3 regions of the Pseudoalteromonas sp. SIMBA_162 genome follow, and region 3 is predicted to be linked to each of the others. Evidence: predicted binding sites of a transcription regulator. Region 3 holds the regulator's gene; each other region holds the start of a gene.

Region 1 (3,290 bases), on a different contig from region 3:
CAACCTACGGTTGTGTTTAGGGTTGTACTGGCTAACCCGCTTACCTCGGGTGTGATTTTAAAAGAGATATTAGCTGAGCAAAAAGAGCTTGCTAAAACAGACCCTGTATTTAAAAAGTATTTAAGCAAATACATGAAATAGTAAATGCCGCATTTATAAAAAAGACGCTAACAAGCGTCTTTTTTATTGCTTAGTTAAAAGCAACAGGCTTTTATAATATTGCTAATGATGTGCTGTGAAGGCTTTATTTTTTCCATAGCTAAAAATTCGTCAGGTTGATGCGCTTGGTTAATTGAACCCGGCCCCATAACTATGGTTTCACAACCCAGTTGCTGAATAAAAGGTGCTTCTGTACAGTAATTAACAGCAATGGCTTTTTGGCCTGCTATTTTTTCTGCAAGTTGAACTAGCGCACTGTCGGTATGGCCTGTAAATGCCGGTATTGGGTCGTGCAGGTCAATTACACTCACTGAGTTAGGGTATTGTTCGTTAATCTCTTTTGTTGCATCTAGCAGCAGTGCTTGTAGCTCTTGCACGCTAAGCCCTGGCAATGGGCGCATATCGATATGCATTTCACAACAACCACATATTCTATTTGCGTTGTCACCACCATGAATATTACCTAAATTTAAAGTAGGATAAGGTATTTCAAAGTGGCTTAGTGAATACTTATTCTTTAATTGCTCTTTTAAGATCAGTAATTTTGAAGTCACTTTATGCATAACTTCAATGGCGTTTAGACCACGTTCGGGATCTGAGCTATGCCCTGAGCGTCCTACGACTCTTATAGCTGTACTCATATGGCCCTTGTGTGTAAATACCGGAGTCATATCAGTGGGTTCACCAATAATACAGCGTGCTGGCTTTAAGTTAGGATGTTTGCAAATTTGCTGTGCGCCTGCCATTGTTGTTTCTTCATCGGCGGTAGCAAGTATTAAAATAGGCTGTGTTTGTAGTCTTTCATCTAGTTCGCTTATAGCTTGTAATACGAAAGCAAAAAATCCTTTCATATCAATACTGCCTAGCCCATACAGTTTGTTGTCGAGTTCTGTTAATTTAAACGGATCATGATTCCAGCGGCTATCATCAAACGGCACTGTGTCGGTATGCCCAGCAAGCATTAAACCGCCATCGCCAATGCCACGTTTTGCTAATAAGTTATAACGCCCTTTTTTACCTTCAAGTTCTATTATTTCACAGGTAAAACCGAGCGTTTCACACCAGTGGGCAAGTAACTCGATAACGTTTTTATTACTCATGCATTCGCTGTCTTCAATTGCACTGATAGACGGGGCTGCAATTAATTGCTGGTACATAGAAATAAACGAAGGCAAAGACATAAAAAATTCCAAAATAACTATTCAATTTAATTGCATAACAATATAAAAGTATTTATTATGAATATCAATTCACTTTTTAAGCATAAATATATTAAGTAACACAATGAAGATAATGCGACGATAATCAAAATTCATTAACAAAAAAGACTTACTTAGCATCTAAGCTAGTGTAAGCGAACACATAAATAAGTAGTAATAGATTTTAAGATAGTGAGCAAATAATGAATGTAACGATTATTGGCGCAAGTGGTTACAGCGGCGCAGAACTAGCAAGCCTTATTGCTAAACACCCAAGTTTAACTTTATCAGGTTGTTATGTATCTGAAGGTAGCCTAGACAAAAATAAATTACTGAGTGATTTATACCCAGAACACTTAGGCTTACTTGATATTCCTTTACTTCCTCTTACTGACTCAGCGTTCAACGACATTAACGCGAATGCAGATTACATATGCTTGTGTACCGATCATAAAGTAAGTGTAGATTTAGCCCCGCAATTTTTAGCAATGGGTAAAAAGGTATTTGACTTGTCTGGTGGTTACCGCCTTGCAAGCAATGATGATTACGTTACTTATTACGGCTTTGAACATAAGCACCCTGAGCTATTAAATGAATCGGCATACGGTTTAGCTGAATGGAATAGCAACGAAATTGCAAATGCAAATTTAGTGGCTGTTGCGGGTTGTTACCCTACTGCGGCGCTGAATGCGCTAAAGCCACTTCAGCAAGCAGGTTTGTTAAGCGACGACAGAATTATTATTAATGCAGTGTCGGGTGTAACTGGCGCAGGGCGAAAAGCCAGTGTCGGTACTCATTTTTGTGAAGTATCGCTAGCGCCATATGGTTTATTTAATCATCGCCACGGACCAGAAATAGAGCAACACCTTGGTCATCAGGTTTTATTTACACCTCATTTAGGTAACTTTGCTCGCGGTATTTTAGAAACCATTTACGTGCAACTAAAACCTAATGTTACAAGTGAGCAAGTGGCTAAGGCCTTCAGCGTGCTTGAAAACGAGCCTTTAATCCGCTTATTAGGTAGTAAGATCCCGTCAATTAAGGGAGTTGCAAAGCAGCCTTATGTTGATATTGGTTGGCAGCAGCAAGGCTCTCAACTCATTGTTATGGCAGCCATTGATAATTTATTAAAAGGTGCTGCAGGGCAAGCCCTGCAGTGTATAAATTTATCAATGAATTTAGACCACACCACAGGCTTAAAAGGAGCGTTTTAATGGCTAAAAAAACGTGGGTTATAAAGCTTGGCGGCGCTGTACTCAATACTGAAAATGCTGCTCATGCGTTATTTGATGTGTTGTCTAATCAGCCAAGTCATAACTTTGTAATTGTGCATGGTGGCGGGGCATTAGTCGATACATGGTTAAAAGAAGCCGGTTTTGTTAGTGCTAAGCATCAAGGTTTACGTATTAGCCCGGCAGAACAAATGCCCCACATAGTTGGTGCACTTGCAGGCTGTGCAAACAAGCAGCTAATGGCTCAAGCTATTGCTGCTGGCCACAAACCTGTGGGTTTAAGCCTTTACGAAGCAGGCGTAACCGCATCGCAAAAGCTCAAAGCATTGTGTTTAGTAGGTAAGTGCGAAAGCAACAACGACTCTATTATTAACGATTTAATAAAAATTGGGCGCCTACCTATTGTTAGCTCTATAGGTTTTGATGAACAAGGACTTTGGTACAACGTTAATGCTGACGAGGCAGCAGCAGCTATCGCAAATAATTTAAATGCAGAACTTATTTTTATGACTGACGTAGAGGCCGTGCTTGACGCTAATAAGCAGCCGTTACATAACCTTGACACAAAACACATTGAGACTTTAATTGCAGAGGGAGTAATTGTGGGCGGGATGGAGGTCAAAGTTAAGACCAGTCTTCACGCTGCCCTACACTTACGACGCGGTGTGTATATTTCCAGCTGGCAAAAGCCAGAAAATTT
Region 2 (3,290 bases), on a different contig from region 3:
TCTTTAGCAAGTGCTACCTCTTGCTGTGCGTGTTTATAGGTAAGCTGTGCACGTGATAAGTCGTCTATTGCTTTTTCAAGGTCTATTTGGCTTATTAAATGCTTTTTAATTGATAGTTTTGCGCGGCGATCTTCTCTTTGTGCTGCGTTTAATTCTACACTTGCCATATCGAGTGTTTTTGTAAGGGTTAAAGTGTCTCTTCTTGATTGCAGGTTTTGCCTTTTAAGTTCACCCTCTAAGCGTTGTAATACGGATTGTTGTTGTTTTAATTCATTGGTAAGTTCAGGGCTATGAAGAACAGCAAGCTCGTCGCCTTTGGTAACTGTATCGCCAGCTTTAACGTGCAAGCTTACAAAGCCTTTCTCTGGGCTGTAGATATGTGGTGCATTGGCGGCAACAATTTTTCCACTTGCGGCTACATCGCGAATAAGCGTTTTAATTTCTACTTTTGCTATTTGCACCTTTTCTTGGCTAAATGATTTAGTTGCATCCGAGCCTGACATAACTCCATAAGTAGCAGCAATAATAATAAGTAACAACACAGCGATAATTAAAAGAAAACGCTTTTTACGGTTTGCGGGTGTTTTAACTTGTATGTCTTGAGCACTGGTATCTTTAATCATTATTCAACCCTAACTAAATGAATTTATATTTTTTTCAAACATGACATAAAGTAGTGCTGCAAAAATAGCGGCTAGTGGCGAGAGTAAAAATAAGCTTAAAGTGAACATAATTCTTCCAAATAATAATTACTAAATTACACTATACGATTAGCATGCCAGAATTTAACTTGTTGATATTAAATAACTTAGTAATTATTTTTTTAAAGCAATATGTCCGCGGACACTTTATGTGTCCGCTTCGGACACATAAAAAGCAATATATAAAGAGTAAATACTGCGTTGCGGGTATAAGAAAACCAATAACGTCGGCACCACAGTGAACTCAAAGTGTAAGTGTATTTTAAAGCTAAGCTACTCAGGCGATTAAATAGCGGGATGACATTTAAGCTTTGATTGGTTTTATTTTTCTATTTACGAATAATTAATCAAAGTAATGAGTGGTTAAATGACAGTTTTTAAGCTGAATGAAGCATAAGGAACATAATTCTACCTTTATTTATCCCTTTTATAATTCGTTAATGAAAAGGGGTAATATTATTTGCATAATCCCCACATTTTATAAATTCCTTTAATTGAATATTTATTCACTAATATTTAGGCTTACGTTTACGTAAACTGTGTTTTGATTTAGAGCTATTTTTACAAAATGTTAAACTTGACACCAGTGTCATGAAAAAATAACGATGAAAACACCGCTAAATGTTAATAAAAATGATAAAAAAGAAATCTTGCTATGAAGTGAGAAATATTCAAGAATGTGAATATGTATTCAAATTACTGTTGACTCTATTTGATATAGAGGCTAGTTTTGACCGGCTGTTAGCAAATCGTCGAGCAGTTCATTAACGCTAACAGTGAAGCAAGGGGAGGGGTCTATGTTATACGACTCGAAATTAGAGAAAGAAAATTGTGGCTTTGGCTTAATTGCCCAAGTTAATGGTCAGGCTAGTCACCGGCTTATTCGTACTGCTATTACTGGGTTGGATCGTATGCAACACCGTGGCGGTATTTCTGCTGATGGTAAAACAGGCGATGGCTGTGGTTTGCTTTTGCAAAAACCTGATAGTTTTTTCCGTGCTATTGCAAGTGAGCATAACTGGCACCTTGGTAAAAACTATGCAGTAGGCATGATCTTTTTAAATTCAGATCCTGTTTTAGCACAAGCTGCAAAGGAAATTCTTAGCGAAGAATTAGAAAAAGAAACGCTAAATATTTTAGGCTGGCGCGAAGTGCCTACCGACCCATCAATGCTAGGTCCAATTGCTGTGCAGCAATTACCGGGCTTTGAGCAAATTTTTGTAAGCGCACCTGAAGGTTGGCGTTCAAAAGATTTAGAACGTCGCTTATACGTAGCGCGCCGTCGTGCTGAAAAACGTTTAGCAGACGATGAATCATTTTACATTGCAAGTTTATCTGGATTAGTGACTATCTATAAAGGCCTTATGATGCCTGCAGATTTGCCTAATTTTTATTTAGACTTAGCTGACATTCGTATGACCAGCGCAATTTGTGTTTTTCATCAGCGCTTTTCAACAAACACACAGCCTCGTTGGCCACTTGCTCAACCTTTCCGCTATTTAGCGCACAATGGTGAAATTAACACCATTGAGGGTAACCGTCAGTGGGCTCGTGCTCGCTCGTATAAATTTTCGTCTCCACTTATTCCAGACTTACAAAGCGCAGCGCCGTTTGTTAATGAAACAGGCTCAGATTCGTCAAGCCTTGATAACATGCTAGAACTATTTTTAGCCGGTGGCATGGATTTATTCCGTGCTATGCGCATGCTGGTACCGCCTGCATGGCAAAAAAACCGCGCTATGGATGACGATTTACGTGCATTTTATGACTTTAACTCCATGCATATGGAACCATGGGACGGTCCTGCGGGGATTGTTATGTCAGATGGCCGTTTTGCAGCCTGTAATTTAGACCGAAATGGTCTTCGTCCTGCGCGTTATGTAATCACACAAGATGGTTTTATAACCCTTGCTTCTGAAGTCGGTATTTGGGATTACACCGCCGATGAAGTGGTTGAAAAAGGCCGAGTGGGCCCGGGTGAGCTTTTAGTAATTGATACCAAATTGGGGAAAATTTGGCATTCAGATGAAATAGATCAAGATTTAAAATCTCGCCATCCTTATAAGTCGTGGCTCGAAGAAAATGTTAAGCGCTTGACTCCCTTTGAAGAATTAAAAGAGCAAGATGCAGGCAATCGTTCATTTGACGATGAAACGTTAGCTAAATATCAAAAAATGTTTGGTTATACCAATGAAGAGTTGGATAGCGTTATTCGTGTAATGGGTGAAAACGGGCAAGAAGCAACAGGCTCAATGGGTGATGACACTCCGTTTGCTGTGTTAAGCGAAGGACATCGTTCACTATACGATTATTTCCGTCAAAAGTTTGCACAAGTCACTAACCCGCCAATTGATCCTCTTCGCGAAAATCATGTTATGTCTTTGGCTACGTGTATTGGTAGCGAACAAAATGTGTTTAACGAAACTACAGGCCACGCTAAGCGCTTGCAATTCGATACACCTATTTTAATGTATGCAGACATGCAGCAGCTACTAAATGCAGATGAAGCGCATTACAGCTATTGTAAGATTGATATTACTTACACTGTTGAAGAAGGTTTAGAAAACGCAGTTAAACGCATTTGCGATA
Region 3 (3,290 bases):
ATGCAAAAAGCAGAGCTTGAAGCCGATAAAGCAATTGCTTGCTTAGATTTTTTACCAGAATCTGAATACAAGCACGCATTGGTAAGCTTAGCCCGTATAGCCGTTGACCGTGATCACTAGCCTTAACGAGCCTGTTATTTAACACTAATAGTAAATAATATTCGAGCAACAAAAAAGCCTGCAAATGCAGGCTTTTTAATGCTCATTCTGGCTATTACGCCATGAAATCAACACCTTCTTTGATGTCTTTTTTCAGTGTCTCAAGCATATCGTTCTTCGCTTTTTCTTCAAATGCGCTTAGCTCGCCGTAAGAAAGAATTTCTTCAACGCCGTTTTTACCTAAACGTACTGGGTGTGCAAAATACTCTGCATCACCATCTTCAACAGCAACGTATGCGTAATCTACAACATCTTCACCTTGTAGGCCTTTAACTAAAGACATACAAAAACGTGCTGCAGCAGCACCCATTGATAATGTAGCTGAACCACCACCTGCTTTAGCATTTACTACTTCAGTACCTGCATTTTGGATACGTGGAGTAAGTGCAGCAACTTCGTCTTCAGTGAAAGTTACGCCTTCAACTTGAGAAAGTAGAGGAAGAATAGTTGTGCCAGAGTGACCACCAATTACTGGTACTTTAACTGTAGCAACGTCTACGCCTTTAAGTTCAGCAACAAATGCTTCTGAACGAATCACGTCAAGCGTAGTAATACCAAATACACGGCTTGCATCGTATGTACCTGCTTTCTTGAACACTTCAGCAACAATCGGTACTGTGCCGTTTACTGGGTTAGTAATGATACCCACAAGTGCTTTAGGACAACTAGCTACAATGCCTTCAGCTAGTGTTTTAATGATACCGGCATTTACGTTAAATAAATCTGCACGATCCATACCTGGTTTACGTGGCATACCCGCTGGGATTAAAACAATATCAGCACCGTCAAGCGCTTTGTTTAAATCGTCTGCGCCAAAACCTGCTACTTTAACATCAGTTGGGATGTGTGATAGGTCAACAGCAACACCTGGTACAACTGGTGCAACATCGTAAAGTGATAATTCAGAACCAGCTGGTAAGCCTGTTTTTAATAGTAAAGACAATGCTTGACCGATACCGCCTGCAGCACCTAATACAGCAACTTTCATTGGAATTCTCCGTCATTTGAGGTAGGAAATACTTGTGGCCCTTAAGATAATGAAATTAGCGCCTAAAAACAAATTTATCGGGCCTATTTTGCGATATTTTCGACCATAGTTGTAAACTTTGGTGGTTTATCGCATCAAACTGTCAAGTTGACTAAACAACTGCTGCATAATTATTCATTTTTGTGTAGTATTTACAGCATAAATAACAATAATGAATAAAGACTATGCAACCTCAAGATAAACAAGAAGCATTGGTAAAAGCGTTTAAATCACTTTTAAAAGAAGAAAACTTTGGCTCTCAAGGCGAAATAGTTGATGCACTTAAAGAGCAAGGCTTTGACAATATAAGCCAAAGTAAAGTGTCACGCATGTTAAGTAAGTTTGGTGCTGTGCGTACCCGCAACGCTAAGCAAGAAATGGTTTACTGCCTACCCGCTGAAATGGGAGTGCCGACAGCTAAAAGCCCATTACGCCAGTTAGTCATTGATATTATGCATAATGAAATGATGATCATTATTCGCACCAGCCCAGGCGCTGCGCAGCTTATTGCCCGCTTACTTGACTCGTTAGGAAAGGCCGATGGTGTATTAGGTACTATTGCCGGAGACGATACTATATTTATTGCTCCAGCAAAAATTTCTGAAATAGATGTCACACTTGAACGTGTACGTATTTTGTTTGATACGGTTTAAATTTGCTTTAAAAACCCAACTGAGGGGGCAAAAAAAGCTGACCCCATATCGGCTTGAGTAAAATCAAGCCAATGATCGTAACACTCCCCCTCTCCTAAACGGCTATTTAATACAGCCTCAAATGCAGTACCAGTACTTGCGCAGCTTATGCATAACATACCTTGCTCATAAACATCGCCATAAGGCATGCTTTGATTCAACAAAAGGGGTTGCCCCTCTTCATCTTTTAATTCGCTACGCGTGGCATGACTGGTATTTAATGCTGGGGTTATAAGCGTATTATCAAGTCGTGTACGGCCCATAATTTGCTCTTGCTCACTGAGCGATAAGTGCTGCCAAACAGTTAAGTCGTGTTTATAGCGCTGAACATGAATATAACTTCCCTGATCTTCAAAACAACCAGGTTTATTAATTAAAGCAGTTGAACGCTTTTTTCTTCCGTGTGGCATATCACCACCATAAATAAAACCATTAAAATCTCGGCCATCTAAAAAACGAAAGTTACGTATTTGCTCCACCAGCTCTACATCAGGTGCAAAAAGCTTTAAAACTTGCAATGCAAATAAGTGGTTTACGTCTTCTCTGTCTGAACGCACCTGCACAAACAAGTCGCACGGCTGAACACTCATTTGGTGATCTGGATGATTTATATTAGGAAAGCTTTGCAACTCACTAGGAATATACTCAGGAAGAATATGAGGCCAATATTGGGCGCCAATGGCAACAACGCACGACAACATCGACTCTGAAAACTGATCATTAAACTCTTCTTCGATTGCGCTTACTTGTTTTAATTTAGCGCGCAATGATTCGTCTTGACCATCAAACACATTAAAAAATAAATGCAAACCATGCAGGTTTGCTTCAGCACAAATCCCAGATTGCGCTTGCGCCATTGTTATTCCTCAGTTTTACAGATATAAACACAGTGAATCACATTAACTATGATTCAAAAAAATTCACTGTGTGGGGTTTTATTTTTATTATAACCTGCTCATTGATTTCAAATGATTGGCCATATTGCGCTTCAACTTCAAGCGTTTGTTCGGCTATAACAACTTTATAAACATACGCAGAGCCAATAAAGCGACGACTTAATATTGTAGCCCGTTTACTGAGTTTGTCACTTTGACACTCTTGCACAAGTTCAATTTGGTGAGGTCGCACATATAACTCACCACTACATGGATGGCGGCTCGTTTGCGTATCTGACTCAACGGTGCCAAAAGGTGTTTTATATTCAGTAGCCGTTAATGCTTCTGCGGATAAGTATATGCCTTGACCTAGAAACTCTGCAACCACCTTTGACCTAGGAGCAGCAAAAAGCTGCTCTGGCGTGCCTTGTTGGGCAATATTACCGCGGTCCATAATGGCAAGCGTATCAGAAAAAGCAAAAGCTTCTTCTTTTGAATGGGTAACAAATACCGCTGATACTTGTTGCGCCTTAATAA

What was found. Region 3 encodes ArgR, which controls arginine synthesis, uptake and breakdown. Its sites were predicted from a motif close to ANTGAATANNTATTCANT; they were not measured.
Region 1: a site for ArgR is predicted at 1,397-1,414, ahead of argC (N-acetyl-gamma-glutamyl-phosphate reductase). Genes of this name have one in related genera too.
Region 2: a site for ArgR is predicted at 1,380-1,397, ahead of gltB (glutamate synthase large subunit). Genes of this name have one in related genera too.

The regions. Positions count from the first base shown of each region.
Region 1 is NZ_JAWJBQ010000003.1:194,084-197,373, reverse strand. It holds gene panP (pyridoxal-dependent aspartate 1-decarboxylase PanP) at 1-141, shown strand, start outside; gene argE (acetylornithine deacetylase) at 195-1,340, opposite strand; gene argC (N-acetyl-gamma-glutamyl-phosphate reductase) at 1,562-2,572, shown strand; gene argB (acetylglutamate kinase) at 2,572-3,290, shown strand, end outside.
Region 2 is NZ_JAWJBQ010000005.1:144,866-148,155, reverse strand. It holds gene R0J88_RS05495 (efflux RND transporter periplasmic adaptor subunit) at 1-623, opposite strand, end outside; gene gltB (glutamate synthase large subunit) at 1,499-3,290, shown strand, end outside.
Region 3 is NZ_JAWJBQ010000010.1:4,806-8,095, reverse strand. It holds gene ispB (octaprenyl diphosphate synthase) at 1-120, shown strand, start outside; gene mdh (malate dehydrogenase) at 215-1,147, opposite strand; gene argR (transcriptional regulator ArgR) at 1,372-1,839, shown strand; gene R0J88_RS09145 (Dyp-type peroxidase) at 1,836-2,735, opposite strand; gene R0J88_RS09140 (ABC transporter ATP-binding protein) at 2,782-3,290, opposite strand, start outside.